DNA from 4 places in the Paenibacillus wuxiensis genome. Region 3 is predicted to be linked to each of the others. Evidence: riboswitches for the same ligand, from Rfam matches in the RefSeq annotation. Region 3 holds a riboswitch; each other region holds the start of a gene.
What was found. Region 3 has a riboswitch for cyclic di-AMP ahead of ABN764_RS02880 (3D domain-containing protein). Riboswitches for the same ligand answer to the same signal wherever they lie in the genome.
Positions count from the first base shown of each region.

Region 1: linked by a shared signal. The riboswitch ahead of ABN764_RS28765 (resuscitation-promoting factor) and the one ahead of ABN764_RS02880 (3D domain-containing protein) in region 3 are both predicted to bind cyclic di-AMP.
Region 2: linked by a shared signal. The riboswitch ahead of ABN764_RS22965 (TrkH family potassium uptake protein) and the one ahead of ABN764_RS02880 (3D domain-containing protein) in region 3 are both predicted to bind cyclic di-AMP.
Region 4: linked by a shared signal. The riboswitch ahead of ABN764_RS27610 (C40 family peptidase) and the one ahead of ABN764_RS02880 (3D domain-containing protein) in region 3 are both predicted to bind cyclic di-AMP.

Region 1 is NZ_JBEFZI010000020.1:10,768-14,983, reverse strand. Features, by position in the region: gene rsmA (16S rRNA (adenine(1518)-N(6)/adenine(1519)-N(6))-dimethyltransferase RsmA) at 1-674, opposite strand, end outside; gene rnmV (ribonuclease M5) at 680-1,246, opposite strand; gene ABN764_RS28765 (resuscitation-promoting factor) at 1,413-2,540, opposite strand; cyclic di-AMP (ydaO/yuaA leader) riboswitch at 2,858-3,061, opposite strand; gene ABN764_RS28760 (TatD family hydrolase) at 3,255-4,022, opposite strand; gene ABN764_RS28755 (HD domain-containing protein) at 4,058-4,216, opposite strand, start outside.
Region 2 is NZ_JBEFZI010000010.1:139,127-143,342, reverse strand. Features, by position in the region: gene ABN764_RS22970 (potassium channel family protein) at 78-761, opposite strand; gene ABN764_RS22965 (TrkH family potassium uptake protein) at 801-2,159, opposite strand; cyclic di-AMP (ydaO/yuaA leader) riboswitch at 2,219-2,377, opposite strand; gene ABN764_RS22960 (CPBP family intramembrane glutamic endopeptidase) at 2,626-4,216, shown strand, end outside.
Region 3 is NZ_JBEFZI010000001.1:631,900-636,115, forward strand. Features, by position in the region: gene ABN764_RS02870 (amino acid ABC transporter permease) at 1-535, shown strand, start outside; gene ABN764_RS02875 (amino acid ABC transporter ATP-binding protein) at 528-1,250, shown strand; cyclic di-AMP (ydaO/yuaA leader) riboswitch at 1,511-1,679, shown strand; gene ABN764_RS02880 (3D domain-containing protein) at 1,689-2,399, shown strand; gene ABN764_RS02885 (polysaccharide deacetylase family protein) at 2,485-3,657, opposite strand; gene ABN764_RS02890 (dihydroorotate dehydrogenase electron transfer subunit) at 4,051-4,216, shown strand, end outside.
Region 4 is NZ_JBEFZI010000017.1:39,744-43,959, forward strand. Features, by position in the region: gene ABN764_RS27600 (M1 family metallopeptidase) at 1-526, shown strand, start outside; gene ABN764_RS27605 (hypothetical protein) at 531-1,352, shown strand; cyclic di-AMP (ydaO/yuaA leader) riboswitch at 1,648-1,789, shown strand; gene ABN764_RS27610 (C40 family peptidase) at 1,793-2,272, shown strand; gene ABN764_RS27615 (serine protease) at 2,578-3,090, opposite strand; gene ABN764_RS27620 (response regulator transcription factor) at 3,265-3,870, opposite strand; gene ABN764_RS27625 (sensor histidine kinase) at 3,867-4,216, opposite strand, start outside.

The sequences.
Region 1 (4,216 bases), on a different contig from region 3:
GGCTCATCCTTCACCTGCACAGGTGGAGTCTGTCTCACACGTAGACGGATTACTGCAGACTCTACATTTGGCTGCGGGATGAACACCGTATGCGGCACGGTGCATACAAGCTCCGGCTCTGCAAAATATTGAACAGCCACACTTAAGCTGCCGTAATCCTTGCCTCCTGGCTTCGCTGCCATTCGCTCTGCAACTTCCTTCTGAATCATGACGACGATGTTCTTGAGCGGCAGACGCTCCTCCAGAAGCTTCATCATAATCGGGGTCGTCACATAATACGGCAAGTTAGCCACAACACTTACCCGATCGACATCCTGGAACTGTTCGCGGAACAATTCATGCAAATCCACCTTCAATACATCCCCATGTACAACATGGACATGTTCATAAGGCTCCAGCACTTCCCCTAATATCGGAAGCAAGCGCTGATCGATCTCGACTGCTGTTACACGACGAGCGCGCTTAGCGAGCTGCTCCGTAAGCGCACCAATCCCAGGCCCAATCTCCAGGGCACCTGTCACATCATCCAGCTCTGCAGCATCCACAATACGGCGCAAAATGTTCATATCAATTAGGAAGTTCTGTCCTAAGCTTTTCTTAAATGAAAACCCATGCTTGCGTATAATGTCTTTCGTGCGGTTCGGTGTTGCAATATCTATTCTCGTCTGCGTCATTCCATCTATTCTCCTTCTGCACATTGTTCCTGCTCGAATTGGTTCAGCTTCCGCAAGGCGTTCTCAAATTCCTCTCGTCCGATCTGAAACACACCGCAGCGCTTGAGCATCTGCTTCGCGTTGCAGTATCCAATGCCCAATATTTCACCTAACTGCCGTCTGCGTTCTGCAGAGCCTGCATGCGTCGTTAATCCCGCTTCGACGAGATCCGTCCACGTCAGCTCTGACGTCATGCTTGGCATCTCCGAGCGAACCTGCTCTAAGGCACGGCGAATCGCTTCTGGCTTTGCATTCTCCACACCAAGATCCCCTTTGGCTATCGCCTCATGTCTAGGCAGGAAAGCGTGCTTGCACCCAGGTACACGTTCTGCTATCGTCTTCCGAATTTTCTCTCCCGCATGATCTGGATCCGTGAAAATAATAACCCCTCGACGCTCTTGGGCCAATGCGATGCGTTTTATCGTTGTATCATTAATCGCCGATCCACCTGTCTCAATTGTATCCGCCTCAACGGCACGGTGAATGGCAACGGTATCATCTTTGCCTTCTACAACTATCACTTCACGTATCAATATGCTTGCTCCTCTCACCACAAGGCTGCTTCCTAATTCCGCATCCTTCTCATGCTCTCCATTCATAAATAAACAACAAAAGAAGAGGGTGTCCCCTCTTCTTAGCATGACATAAATCATTATTCATTACTATATCCTAATTACACATGGCTGCATACCTTGTGCGTTAGTTCGATTCCGGCTTGACTGGGCCAACCACGTATACGGTGTACCCCTTCTTGCGTCCGAATTTGCTGACCGCCTTCTTGCTGTCGAAGTATACATCGATAATTTTCCCCTTGACCGCGCCACCTGTATCTTCAGCACGTCTGAATCCAATCCCTTCGATATATACCCACCAGCCGAGCGGAATGACCTTCGGATCAACCGCGATAGTACGACCTTCTGATACTATTGCGCCAGATGCCGTCTTCGCACCAGCCGATCCCTCAGATTCCGTATACGCCGTCAGTTGAACGTTCTTCAGCACTTTTTTATAGTTAAAATCTTTGTCGCCACTGGAAACATTGTCAGAATCGTCTTCCTGCGCGTTCACTGACAGAACAGCAACTTCCGGTTCCTTCTTCGTTCCATAGGCTATCACTTGATTCACTTGTTTTGTATGAACGGATTTGTCGACCATCTGCGCATATACGAGCTTACCATCCTCGTACGTTTTCTGTACTTTCTGGACAACCAAGCCTTCTTTTCCATCTTGAACCGTCTTGGTCTTCCCCTTAAGGAGAGTAGCATCTGCCTGCTTCACCACTTGATAAGGAACCTTCACTTTACGCTCTTCCATCTTCTTGCTGACACGGACGATACGAATATCCATGTTCTTCGAAATAGAGGCACGCTTAGAAGGGAATACCTTATCTTCAGGGTTCACTTGGATTTGCAGCGAACTCAGTGCATCATGCACCGACTTCTTCGTCGTAAATTGTGTTTCTTTCTTCCCATCCGCTGTAATTTGGATAGGCAAAGCGCGTTCAATAATAACTCGATCTCCATCAGCAATTTCTGCATCAAGCGGCTTCGATACTACATCGTATGCCCCAAGCGCTATCGCATGCTCATCCAAAACATTGCGAAGCGTATCTAGGCGAGTTTCGACTGAACGCTCTTGTCCATCAACGAGCACAGCCACTGTCTTCTTCGTTACATTATACCAAGTCAAGACTGCTATTAATGTGATCACGATTGCTACAGCTGCAATAACGGTGATAACACGCACATTTTCATGCTTCCATCGCAATGCGAGTGACATGCTGGATGATCGGGGTTCATGGGTTTCGTTGTTCACGATCTGTCCCATTTCTCGGTCCTCCTTACATAGTCCCGCCGTCGAGTGCTCTGCATGATTCCATCTGACGCGACTATTTCAAGAATGTTTACGAGAGACTTCACTTGCCATAAACGAGCATGTAATCGTTCAAGACAATGCCGAAATCTCCGTACCAACGTTTCAGTATTGGCTGCTCCCACCTCCTATTTCTTACACCCTATGACGTCTTTATTCTCATTATTCAAAAAAAGAATGTTTGAGAGTAAACAAAAGAAGCCCTTCGTAAGAGGAGACTCTTTCGCGGCTTCCGTAATAGAAACCCAAACGTCAACAGTGCAGGACGCGAGGAACCCTCTCTCGGTACGCTGACGAGGTTAGCTGTCGGGTTCGGGCTTGAGAGTCGCCCTATCGGAACCAACCGGCTCATGGCTCGGTCGTCCCTAATTCACCCCAAGGAATTAATCCGTGTGATTGAACATGTACTCATGTCATGTCGTTCACACTCTGGTTCCCCCGCTCTCCACTTCATGGAGATTAAGCGATACTGAATTAGTTGGAACAATATTGAATTGTGTAATAACATCTGTGAGAAATCATATCGTGTTTGCAATCTTCTTGTAAAGACAGTAGCAATTCCGTTTTTCGCGAAAAATGGTTAAAAAAATGTAACTAAATCCGTTTTTCATAATGAAATCCACTTATTTTATGGCCAATGTCTTTTTTTCACTTGTTTTTGGCCCGTTTTCACGCGATGTCAAAACATGTCATTGCATTTTGAGTCGTCATTCTGCAAAATTCTTCAAATTCCATACCTTTCAGCTCTGCTGCAACCTCTGCAACAAGACGAACATATGCGGACTCATTGCGCTTGCCTCGGAACGGATGAGGAGTCAAATAGGGAGAATCCGTCTCCACAAGCAGTCGATCATTCGGAACCTTAACAAGTACTTCTTTCGGCTGTTTTGCATTTTTGAAAGTAACAGGTCCTCCAAATGAAAGGTAGAAGCCCATATCCAGGCACATCTTCGCTGTTTCCCAGCTACCTGAGAAGGAGTGCATGATGCCCCCTACTTCGTGAGCCTTCTCCTCGCGCAAGATGCGGATTACATCTTCGTGCGCTTCACGATTATGAATAATGATCGGCATCTTCAATTCTCGCGCCAACCCAATTTGCTCGCGGAATACACGGTGCTGAACATCCTTCGGAGACGTATCCCAGTGATAGTCCAGTCCGATCTCGCCAATCGCCACAACCTTTTCATGCTCCGTTAGCTTGGCGATCCAGTCTATATCCTCCGGCTTCATCGTTATCGCATCTACCGGATGCCAGCCCACGGCTGCATAGATAAAATCATATTTCTCTGCCAACGCCATCGTCGTCGGGATCGTCTCTCGATTGAACCCGATGTTAACCATACGGGTCACCCCTTGTTCAATGGCCCGTGCGATAACCTGATCGCGATCCTCGTCAAAATTGCTGCTGTCTAAATGCGTATGTGTATCAAATAACACGTTTATGCGCCCCTTTTTCTTTCTTGTAAATCGATCTAATGATTGCGGCGTATAAACATACGCCTTGTATCTTCCGTAAGGTGATTCGAGACTTCCAGAAGCTTGTCCATTGGGAAATAGATATAGTGTTTTCCACGGCGAATGCCGCTAATGGAACGTACAATATCCGATTTCTTGGACAGCTCTACAATTTG
Region 2 (4,216 bases), on a different contig from region 3:
GCAATAAGCCTGCAGCTCGCTTCTCTATACAAGCGACAACTGCAGGCTTATTTATGACCTTCCACGCAAGGGATTCTTTACGATTTTCTATCGTTCCCCTTCAACATAAATGCTTCTTCAAAATCTTCGATTTGCGTATTCGTACCAATCATAACCATAATATCTTTCTCATCAAGCACATCTTCGGCTGATGGTGCAATAATCATACCTTTCGGCTTATTCAGGGCCACGATGCTGCACCCGAACTTAGCTCTTGGATTCACATCCTTGAGCGCCATGCCTTGCATGCAGCCAGGCACGCTCAGCTCTGCAATGGTATATTCCTTGGACAATTCAATGTAATCCAGCAAGTTCGGTGATACAAGTTGATGAGCTACGCGAATGCCCATATCCCGCTCCGGGTAAATAACCCTGTCCACACCGATCCGCTCCAGAACACGTCCATGCAATTCGGAAAGTGCTTTGGCGACAACCTTCTTCACGCCAAGTTCCTTCATCTGAATACTGACCAGAATGCTCGTCTGAATATCGTCACCAATGGCTACGATCGCGCAATCGAAGTTACGTATGCCGAGTGAGCGCAGCACCTCTTCATCTGATGCGTCCGCTACAACTGCATGGGTTACGAAGCCCATAACATCCCCAATTACTTCCTCATCTTTATCAATGCCTAGCACCTGATGTCCGAGCTTGACCAGCTCCTTCGCGAGACTCGAACCGAAACGGCCCATCCCGATCACTGCAAACTGCTGCAACTCCATATCCCTGTATACTCCTTCGTCCGTTACAATCTAACTTGCTTATCCTATCGTTATTTTCCCTTCTGGGTGTCGGTATAATTCCCGCTCATTTTTCGGGCCTAACGCATAAGCCAACGTTAATGGCCCAAGACGGCCTGCAAACATCGTCAGGCTCAGCAGCACTTTTCCGATATCTGATAAATCCGCCGTCAATCCCATTGATAGCCCTACCGTTCCGAAGGCCGATGTTGTATCGAATAATATCATCAGGAAGCTATGATCTTCTGTTGTCGACAATATCATCGATACGATAATGACCAAGAACAATGACAGCAACGTTAGCGTAACTGCTTTGAAGATACGATCCTTGGCGAGTCGATACCGGTAAATGACGATATCTTCTTTCCCGCGAATCATAGCAAATACAGCTCCAATGAGAATGGCGAACGTCGTCGTCTTAATACCACCACCAGTGGATCCTGGTGATGCCCCGATGAACATCAAAAGAACCATAAAAAATTGCGAGGCTTGGCGCATGGCTCCGATGTCAATCGTATTCGCTCCAGCGGTACGCGGGCTGACAGATTGGAACAGGGATGCCCAGAACTTCTCCCAACCATTCAAACTGCCTAACGTGCGTGTATTGGTAAATTCAAATATAAATATAACGACCGTTCCGATTACAATGAGCAATCCCGTCATCGTTAACACGATCTTCGTATGCAGAGACAACTTGCGAGTACGCTTATATTCCACCAAATCGGACAAGACGATAAATCCAATCCCGCCAAGGATAATAAGCAGCATCGATACCAGGTTAATAATAGGGTCTCCGACATAGCTGGTTAAGCTCGAAAACGGCCCACTGACAGAGCCGAATAAATCAAAGCCTGCGTTATTGAAAAAAGAAACAGCATGGAAGATACCGAAATAAATGGCCTTGCCTAGCGGAAGATCAAATGCCCATCGCACGGAGAACAGTACAGCTGCCGTCCCCTCGATACATACCGCGAACAAGATCACTTTACGGATAAGGCGCACGATGCCTTCCATGCTGCCCTGATTAAGCGCTTCTTGCAATATAAGCCTTTCCTTCAGCGATATCTTCTTCTTCAGTGCTAATGCAAACAGCGTTGCCATTGTCATGAATCCAAGCCCACCAATTTGAATAAGCAGCATGATGACCACCTGCCCGAATACGGTAAAATGAGTGCCCGTATCCACCACAATGAGCCCCGTCACACAAGTTGCTGACGTTGACGTGAACAAAGCATCGAGGAATGGCAGCGGAATCCCATCCGCATTTGATATCGGAAGCATGAGTAGAAATGCGCCCAATAATACAATTGCTGCAAACCCTACAACCAGAATTCGCGGTGGTGTCAGATTAAATCGAATGGCCTTTTTTGTTCCCTCCACGGGAGTCACCTCTTTTTTTCCCCACGAAAAAAAGCACTGGAAATCCAATGCTATCGCTGGTATCCTGACGTACATGCCTACGAGGTTAGCTGTCGGATTCGGGCACGTTCAGGCTGCCCTAATCGCAAGTGGATTCTATGCATCCACAACTGCGATATTCACCCCATTTATCGGGTCCCCCGCTTTCGTTCATTCACGAAACTCGGCTTGTATGCAATTCATAACGAGATTATATACGTTTCCCCTGCAGCATACAAAGTCAAGGAATGAACAAATTAACCAGAATAAGACGAAAAACTTGAAGAAATAGCGCTTACAATCCCCCATTTTCTTCAATTGTATTCAAAACACTCATTTTCGCTAGGTGTTTCTTCATTTTCTCTGCTGGACTTTACAAAGTTGAAGTGGATAAAATGAACAAATAAGCAACCATACGCTAAATGTGTGATGGAATGGAGGTTCCAACATGTCCTATGTATCCAAGCCGCTTCTTCTTTCTTCTGTGGCCGGATTTCTATTATTCCTCATTGTTCAGGTATTCATTCCCTTTCAGCAGACAGAAGCCATGATGGAATCAGCAGCCAGCCAATCCATCTTAACCAAAGAGAAAGCAGCGCAAAAGGCACTCACATTTGTACAGGACTTAAAACAGTTCCATATTTCAATTACACCTGAAGAAGATACTGCTCCAACCGTCATTTATCGCAGTCAATCAACGGTTTCCGGCTACATGAGCAAGGAGAAGCTGACCGCTTCATTTCAGAAATGGGAACCATCCAGTCCCTATGATACTTTTCAGGTATTATTGAATATGAATCGGGCTGGAAAATCCGGTGTCATGCGCATTGACGTTCACATGACAAGCGGTCGTATTATTGGATTCGAATGGGAGGAAAAGCCTCCTATCACCTCCGACATTAGCGGGGTTACGGGAAATCATGTGGATATGGCGTCAGCAGAAGATGCGGAGACTGCCTTGGGTCCAGTGAACCGCAAGAAGCTTGCTGATACACTCTTGAAGCACATGGGATGGAATCCTACCCAATTAAAACTAATCGCATCATCGGCGGAGCTAGACACGGTAGAGTATAACGTGCCTGAAGCACGGCTTGGTGAAGCCGCATTGAACGTGAAGGCCGTCTTCTCCCAAGATCGCATTGTCATGCTGAAGCCCTACTGGGTTATCCCGAACAGCTATCTAGCTGAAGAACTGCATCAAACGAAGACTGCATCGTCCATTTACAATATCGGCTATATGTGGATGACGATCCTACTAAGTGCATGTTCACTGATCGCTTGCATCGTCTACCGTCATGGCCTGAAGTTCGGATCGAAGACATTGTTCGCCCTTACTGCCGTCTCATGCGGAATTTCTCTGCTGCATCTATGGAACGTGCTTCCGGGTCTCTTCGCTCTGGAACTCCGTACCCCTGTGGACTCGGTGAATATGGGGCTGTCCTTTGCCATTCAAGGCGCAATTACAGTAATTCAAGGCGTTATCCTCTACTTCTCTCTCCATGCGGGAAAGCGAGCATGGGAGTTGTCTGCGTACAGAGATGTTCTGCCTACCTGGAGTGATCGCGCATTTGGCGGCAAGCTCATACAAGCATTATGGATCGGAATCGCGTACACAGGCGTATTGCTCGGCATGCAAACGGTTATATTTTTCATTTTGGAATCAGGGTTTCATGCGTGGTCATCGACCGATGCCTCACAATCTCCGCTCAACCTGCGAATTGCACCACTGTTCCCTCTTCTAGCTTGGGTTGCAGCTATTTCGGAGGAAGGGATATACCGCTTGTTCGGGGTTGGACTGCTGAACCGATTGTTCCGCAACCCATGGTTAGCCGGGATTATCCCTACCCTTGTATGGGCGTTCGGACATGTCACCTATCCGATCTATCCGTATTACTCTCGTCCGGTAGAGCTCCTGTTTATCGGCATGTTCTTCCTGTTCATTATGCTGAAGCATGGCTGGTGGACGGCCATGTTCGCTCACCTTATGCTCGACAACTTCTTAATGTCCCTGTCATTCATGCTTGATGGAACAATAGTCG
Region 3 (4,216 bases):
CTTGATGCGGATGTCTAAAATAAAGCCGCTTAAATGGTTTGCTGTCACCTATATCGAGGTGTTCCGTGGAACACCGCTGCTTGTACAATTATTCATTATTCATTATGGACTTGCAGAGTATGGCGTAGAATTTAGTGCACTAACATCTGGAGCGATTGCTCTATCCTTAAATAGTGGTGCGTATTTGGCTGAAATCTTCCGTGCCGGCATACAATCGATCGACCACGGTCAATTGGAAGCAGCTCGTTCTCTCGGAATGTCAAAATCAATGGGGATGCGCTTGATCGTACTTCCACAAGCGTTCCGCAATGTTATTCCGGCGATAGGCAACGAATTTATTACGATTATTAAGGAGACTTCAATTGTCAGCACCATCGGGATTGCAGACTTGATGTTTGAGACGAATATCGTTCGTGCCAAAATTTATTCAGCGATGGGACCACTGATTGGAGCAGCGTGTATCTATCTCATTCTAACCTTCACTTTATCGAAAGTGGTGGCACGTTTGGAAAGGAAGTTGAGCGAGCATGATTAAAATTCAAAATTTGCATAAATCGTATGATAGATTGGAGATTTTAAAAGGGGTAAATGTCTCTATTGATCGTGGTGAAGTGGTTGTAGTCATAGGCCCTAGCGGATCCGGAAAGAGTACTCTCCTTCGTTGCATTAATTTGCTGGAAACTCCGACACAAGGGGATATCCGTTTCGAGGATCAGTGCATCACTGACAAGTCGCACAACATTAACAAAACACGTGAAAAAATGGGGATGGTATTCCAATCGTTCAACCTATTTCCCCATATGACCGTGCTGCAAAATATTACCCTTGCTCCAATAAAGGTGAAACATGTGCCAGAGGCTGAAGCAAATAAACTAGCAATGGAGCTGCTTGGCAAGGTTGGATTGGCGGATAAGGCCAAGGCATTCCCTAGACAATTGTCCGGTGGACAGAAGCAGCGTATCGCGATTGCGCGAGCACTTGCTATGCAGCCGCATGTGATGCTGTTCGATGAGCCGACATCAGCGCTTGATCCAGAGATGGTCGGCGAAGTGCTTGAGGTCATGAAATCACTCGCCGGAGAAGGAATGACGATGGTAATCGTAACTCATGAGATGAACTTCGCACGTGAAGTGGGCGATCGTATTTTGTTTATGGATGGCGGCAATATTGTGGAGGAAGGTTCTCCAGACCAATTATTTAACCATCCTAAGCATGCTAGAACGCAGGATTTTCTAAGTAGAGTATTGTAAAGAGGTATTGTAAATATATAGGTATTCGAATAGGCATCCTTAGGGGGTGCCTATTGTTGTTTTGCTGTATTATGTAAGCGTTTTCGTTTACAAATCTGAAATATGTGCTATGATAGAAACAGAAAGATTACAAAAATGTCATCTCTGATTACAAATTTGTTATGAAATAAAAAAAGTTTGAAGCTTCAATCCATTGGGGGGCGCGGGTTCCAGAGACTTACCATCATATTCCTGCGCACAGGTTACAAAATTGTGATATGATGCAATCCGAGCCGAAACGACACACCCGTACGGGGGACTATTGACCGGTGTTCGATATTACGAGAACACCTTGGGGTGAATCGCTTATTCCGCAACTTGGAATGGCGTAGGGGAACTCCTTGACCCGAATCCGACAACTAACCCCGCAGGCTAATGCACAGGAGGAAAACAAAACATATGCGTAAAAGAATTACACTAACGATTACAGCAGCATTACTTGGACTTGCGTCCATTCTTCAAATTTTGCCGGCACAGGCTGAGCCCTATACGGTAAAAGAAGGAGAAACGTTCTATTCAATTGCTAAGAATTACAACATGAGTGTTGAATCCGTATTGTCGGCAAACCCGACAATTAATCCGAAAAATTTGTATGGTGGACTCTCCATCGAACTTCCAAGCCCTGTTGTTCAAAAGTCGGTATTGGAAGGGATGCCAGTCAATAATGCTTTGGGTGTAGCAAAAAATGACGAACAGGCAGTCAAAACGGCTTCGAATAATCAGAAAGCAGCAGTACAACAAGCTGCTCCTAAAAATGTAGTTCAATTGTCCTCTGGACGTACAGCGACATACAAGAAAACGATAAGCATGCGTGCTACAGCCTATACCGCTCATCCGAGTGAAAACGGCAAATGGGGCGCAGTAGATGCTTTGGGTAATGCATTGAAACTAGGTACAGTTGCGGTCGATCCAAAAGTGATTCCGCTTGGTACGAAATTGTATATTACGGGATATGATTTCAAACACTTGCCGACAGGCGGTATGGTTGCTGTAGCTACGGATACAGGCGGTGCAATCAAGGGGAAAAAGGTTGACATATTTGTACCGGTAAGCAAGAAGACAGGCAACACATTCGGCGTGCAAGACGTTAAAGTATACGTGTTGAAATAATATCTACTATTATATATAGATGTAGATGAATACTTACAATAGCAATTGAACAACAAGCCTCGCCATTATGGCGGGGCTTGTTTACTTATTCCTTCTTTTCCTTCTGATCTTGGAGCAGATCAGGCAGGGTGACGAACTCATATTTCCGCTCCCTTAACTGCTGAATAATCGATGGGAGTGCTTTCACGGTTCCATGCAGATATCCATTTTGTGTGCTTCCGCTGGCATGCTGCAATACGATGGAACCTGGGCGTACCCCACGCATCACATTTTGCAAAATACGTGAAGCGGTTAATCCACGCCAATCGTTTGTATCTACATCCCAATTGACGACCATGTATCCATTATCTCCTGCCCAGCGCAATTGCTCTTCGTTGATTTCTCCATATGGCGGACGGAAGTATCGAGGCTTATATCCGGTAGACTGCTCGATAATGCGTTCAGTATCCTTCACCTGGTGTTCAAAAGCTGGAAGCGTCAGCTTTGTCAGCAACGGATGATTGTACGAATGATTACCGATCACATGCCCCTCGCGCACCATCCGCTCGACGAGTCCTGGATAAGCCTTGGCACGAGAGCCAACAAGAAAGAAAGTGGCTCGGATATTGTGCTCCTTCAATATATCCAATACAAGCGGCGTAATGCGGTTATCCGGTGCGTCATCGAAGGTGAGCGCAACTTGTCGTTCTCCATGACGCTGCTTCGCATTCAATTTAAAGATATGTGGGTACTTCAACCGCAGTTCCGCAATCGTGAGATGCTGTTTCTTCATCTTATGCATACTGGAGCGGGATGATTGTGAAGCTTGCGCCGCAGATTGCGACGGGGTTGATTTCTGCCACTTGTGCTGGCGTTCATTCAAAGAGGAAGAACGCTGTTTCTGCTGGCCAGATTCTGACTCTGCCTGCTGCGACTCCAGTCTCTTCTGACTTTTCTGATTATCACGCTCTTTATGCTCAGCTGATATGGTGAATTTAGGCATCTCAAGATGATCCGATGAAGCTGCATTCTCTTGCTTCTCCTTAGCATGTGGGGAATGCATGTTCACAGAGTCTGCCTTGAAGATACGTGGTACTGGATGAGTGCGATCTTGTCTCCACAGACTGTCTGCTGATGAATGGATCGATTCCGACTGATTTGGCTTGCTTGGTGGAAGATTGGGTATGGGAGGCGTTGCTTCCTGCGAACGATGGAAGCAGCCAGTAATACAGAGCAAACAAAGGGATAGTACAGATAAGCAGATTCGACAATGTTGCATAGCGCCATTCCCCCATTCCATAAACAGTTCAATGTTCTTGTTATGTCCTTGGGGTGGTAGAAATATGCCCTTCCACTTACCTAGTACGGTAGGGAAATAATCTCATCGACTATAATTGTTAGGATGTTCACTTGTAACTTCTTGCTAATATTCTGAAAATTTGCGAAACCATTGTCACAATTCATACGCTAATGTGACATGGGTCACAGTGGGATGTCAACCAGAACATGCATAGTAGAAGTGTAAAGGTGAGAAAAGCTTATGCATAGGCCATATAGGCAGCAATCCATAAGGTTGTGAATGTGGGCTTTTCTTACGAGCAGGAATCTGCACATCTCAATAAACGTGAGAAGGATGCAGACTGTCCTTACTCGTGAAAAAAGGAGCATACTTGTGTATACGATTCTTTCCAACGAACGCATCTCTGAAGGCATTTACCTCATGACGGTGGAGGGTCAATTTCAAGCAAGCATGGGTCAATTCTTTATGCTGCGAGCCTGGAATACGGCACCTATTCTGTCTCGTCCAATTAGCATCTGCAATTTGGAGAAGGATAGCA
Region 4 (4,216 bases), on a different contig from region 3:
GCAAGTCGGGGAAAAAATGATGAGCCGCATTATGAGAACTTATACGCAGAAGTACCGTTTCAAGTACCCAACTACATCAGACTTTCAGCGAGTTGTTGAGCAGGTAACTAACCGCAAGTGGAATGATTTCTTCCAACAATATGTGTACAACGGCATGATGGCAGACTTCGCCGTGGAGAACATTGATTCACGTACGATTGAATCGAATGGGTCTACCCAATATGAAGCGACTGTCTATATCCGCAAGCTCGGTGCCAATTATCCATCCATTCCGATCGTATTTGGATTCTCGGATGGCACGACGACTCGCAAGGGATGGAATGGAGAGGGAGACCGCATCCAATATACCGTCACCCATAAAGCGCCGCTCAGCTGGGTCATGGTTGATCCTCTATATTCGATTGTCGTTGAGAACAAGCACATCAATAATTATATGCGTGCTCATGTCGATGAACCTGTCCGTACACGAGTTAATTTATCCGTCATCAAGGTAATCGAAGCTGTTACGAACATTTTGGGGTGGTGATAGTGTGAAGGCTTATGTGCGTTCAGGCTGGAATTGGTGCAAAGAGCACATCTATATATGGGTCATTCTATTCTTGTACCAACTGTTATGGGGGTTCTTCCTCTATCGCTTCGTCGATGGAGTGGTAACACCTATCCTGCGCCGTTACCCAGATCCAGCACCTACCGAGATGAGCAGGCAGCTCTTTCTGACCGAAAGCCAGTTCTATCTAATGAAGACGAATGACTACTTCCCTTACTTATGGGCTATCCTCGGATTCGTTGCCGTCCATATGCTGCTTACCCCCTTCATTCACGCGGGTGTATTCCATGCTATGTCACGGCCCAAGCAGCAGGGGCTTGCCTTTTTCCAAGGTATCAAGCTCGCTTGGAAGCCAATGCTTGTCCTCTATCTACTCGAGACACTGCTCATTATCGCACCCGCTATATGGTTCGTTCCTTATGCGGCCCATGCCCTGTCCACATCGGCTTCTCTGTCTTCCTTACTCGTGGCAGTGGCACCGTTTGTAATCGCTTGGTTCATTGGCGGCTGGCTTGTTCATCAATTGTTCTTATTCCTTAACTTCGGCGCTGCCTCAGAAACACCGTTAATTCGATCTGTGACAGCCGGAACTCGTCGCTTGCTTCCCATTCTAGGATTGTCACTTCTCTTTATTGGTATCACGATTGGCGTAGGCATATTGTCCACAACGGCGGCGGCCGTGTTCACCGGAATTACCGCACTCATTATTCAACAGGCATTGCCTGCCATTATGACTATACTCAAAATGTGGGGATTGTCTGCACGCCACGCTGTCTGGCAGGAAGCAGAGCAACAGATGAAATAATGGGGGTTCTGATTGAGCGCAATTTAGTTACAGAGTTATAAAGTTACAAAGTTACAAAGTTACAAAGGGTTACGATGATATTGAAGTAGCGTAACCTAACAAAATGAATTAAAAAACTTGTCTATCAGCGAAAAAAACGCTGATCTGACAAGTTTTTTTCGTGTCAAGGACAAAAAATATTTGTCAAAGGAATTTCCGTCTGTTACAATAAGTCTAGATTTATTACAACTTTGTCATGAAAGCGGCACTAACTCTTGCAAAATTGTTACTATCGCACGCAGCAATACATATTCCAAAAACCAGAATGCCGAGTTTCCGGGCGGACCGGAAAGCGGGGGAACCAGTTTTTACGGGTGAATTGATCTTGTAACACAGGGATCATAGGGGTCCTTCAACCGAACCCTCCAGCTAACCTCGCAGGCACGGAAGGAGCCTTCCCTTTGAAGAAGAAGCTAGTTACAGCGGTGCTCGGACTGAGCGTTCTGTTTACTTCGTTCAGTGCAGGCAGCACATTCGCAGCATCCAAAATGGACAACACGATTGACGGTTTGCTTGGCATTTCGTACAAGTATGGTGGTACAACAACGAAAGGCTTTGACTGCTCCGGATTTACGAAGTACGTGTTCGACAAGTTCGAAATTGATCTTCCTCGCACATCTTCGTCGCAATTTGACGCTGGTGAGAAAGTTAGCAAAGACGAGCTTCGTCCAGGAGACCTGGTCTTCTTTGACACAAGCGGCGGCAACGGTGTATCGCATGTCGGCATTTACGTAGGCGACAACAAATTCGCACACGCTTCGACAAGCAAGGGTACGCGCATCGACAGCCTTAGCATGGACTACTACGAGAAGCGCTATGTAGGTGCACGTCGTGTAATGAGCGAGAATGACTTCTCGTCTATCGCTACTGAAAATCAATAATATCAATAGTTTGATTGTTTACTGCACTCTTATAATGATATGAACGACTACATAACCCGATGAGAAGCGCTACGCGCCTTTTCGTCGGGTTGTTTCATGTTACCCTCATTATCCGCGCAAATCCAACTTCTTTATCCTATGCATCTCTGCATGTCAACGATTCGTGCTTTTATCTATCTTTACGAAATATTTCTTTTTCGGTTTCAACCATTCTCATCGCCATTAACGACACAAGGACATGCGCTTGTGCGCATGTCCCGATATCTTGTCTGGATATTCACTATTTTCGCATAGACGCTTCTGATTTACTTAACTGACCCATTCAATTCTTGGAATTTCGCCTTAATCTCTTCTGGTGTGAGCCCATCCGCCTCTGCTCGATGCTTTTCTTCCTCGTGCTGAAGCTGAGTCTGACGATCCTCGACATGCTTCCCATTAATGTGATGTTTCTCGTGGAACAGTCGTCCTTTTATGCCTAATTTCTCGCGTAATTCCTGGTGAATTTGCTTGTTGCTCTTGCCTTCTGTCGAAATTCCGTGTTTCTTAGCTAGCAATTGAAGCTTCTTCTCGCGCAGCTGCTTCATTTCTGCACGAAGCTCCTTCATTTGTGCCTGTACTTGTTCTAATTGTTTATCCGTCTCCATGCTCTGCTGATTCGGCTGTACAGCCTGAGATGAAGTGACCACTCGTACAGCAGCTTGCTCTCTGCTCTTATCTGCCGCAGCATCTAGCGCAGTTCTGCTTTGCGCTGCTGCAGGTGAAGCCATCAAGAGAAGCATTAGGCACGTCCACGCTGCTACGGTTGAATTGCGTTTCATAGGTTCCACCTCCTTATGTAAGGGATGGCTATAGTATGTTCGTAATTCCTGAAATGAAACTGAAAATAAGCTAAATATTCACTTAGTGAAGCACTTACCCATTTATATTCTGGATGCTAATTGAGCCGACAATTCTCCATCAAGTATCTTCTGCATATATTCCAGCAGCAGTTCTTAATCCAGCCAGCCCTTCTCCCTGGCAGTTCGAATCGCCTCAATTCGCGTACCCGCTCCTACTTTGCTAATCGCATCCGACATATAGTTGCGCACCGTTCCATAGGATAAGAACAATTTGGCGCTAATATCCTGCATGGACAGTCCATTCTCAGCAAGCAACAGCACTTCCTTCTCCCTCGGGGACAACGGACAAGGGTCTTCCCACGCAGCCAACGTTAATTCGGGACTCATCACCCGCTTGCCTGCATATACCTGGCGAATGGCATCTGACAACTCGTCGCTTGGACTGTCCTTGAGTAAATAACCGCCTACACTGGATGCCATTGCACGCTGGAGATAGCCTGAGCGAGCAAAGGTCGTCAGCATAATAATCCGACAGTCCAGCCCCTTCTTCTTGACTGCATCCGCGACATCCAGCCCCGTCATAAGTGGCATCTCGATATCCAGTACCGCGATATCCGGCTGAAGTACCTCTATAAGCGACAGCGCTACACTGCCATTCTCGGCCTGACCAATCACTTCGATATCATCCTCAAGAGACAACAAGGTGGCGAGTGCACTTCGCAGCATCTGTTGGTCCTCTCCCAATATAACTCGAATCATGATGAACCTTTCCCCTTCCCATCGCGGATTACACGCGGAATGACTAACGATAATGCCGTTCCCTTGTGGGCACCAGACTCTATAGCAAGCGTCCCGTCCACAAGCTGAAGCCGCTGTTTCAGTCCGGCCATGCCTGTCCCACTTGATTGCTTAAGCTGGTGCTCATCAATTCCGATGCCATCATCTGCAATCTCCAATCGAACCCTTGCCTCTCCCACCTCAACCCGAACCGAGCAATGCTTCGCCCGGCTGTGCCTGACGACATTCGTTAAGGTCTCCCGGAAGCACATGGCGAGAATCGTCTCCTGCAATGCTGATAATGGCAATCGGCCCACAATGCTTGGGG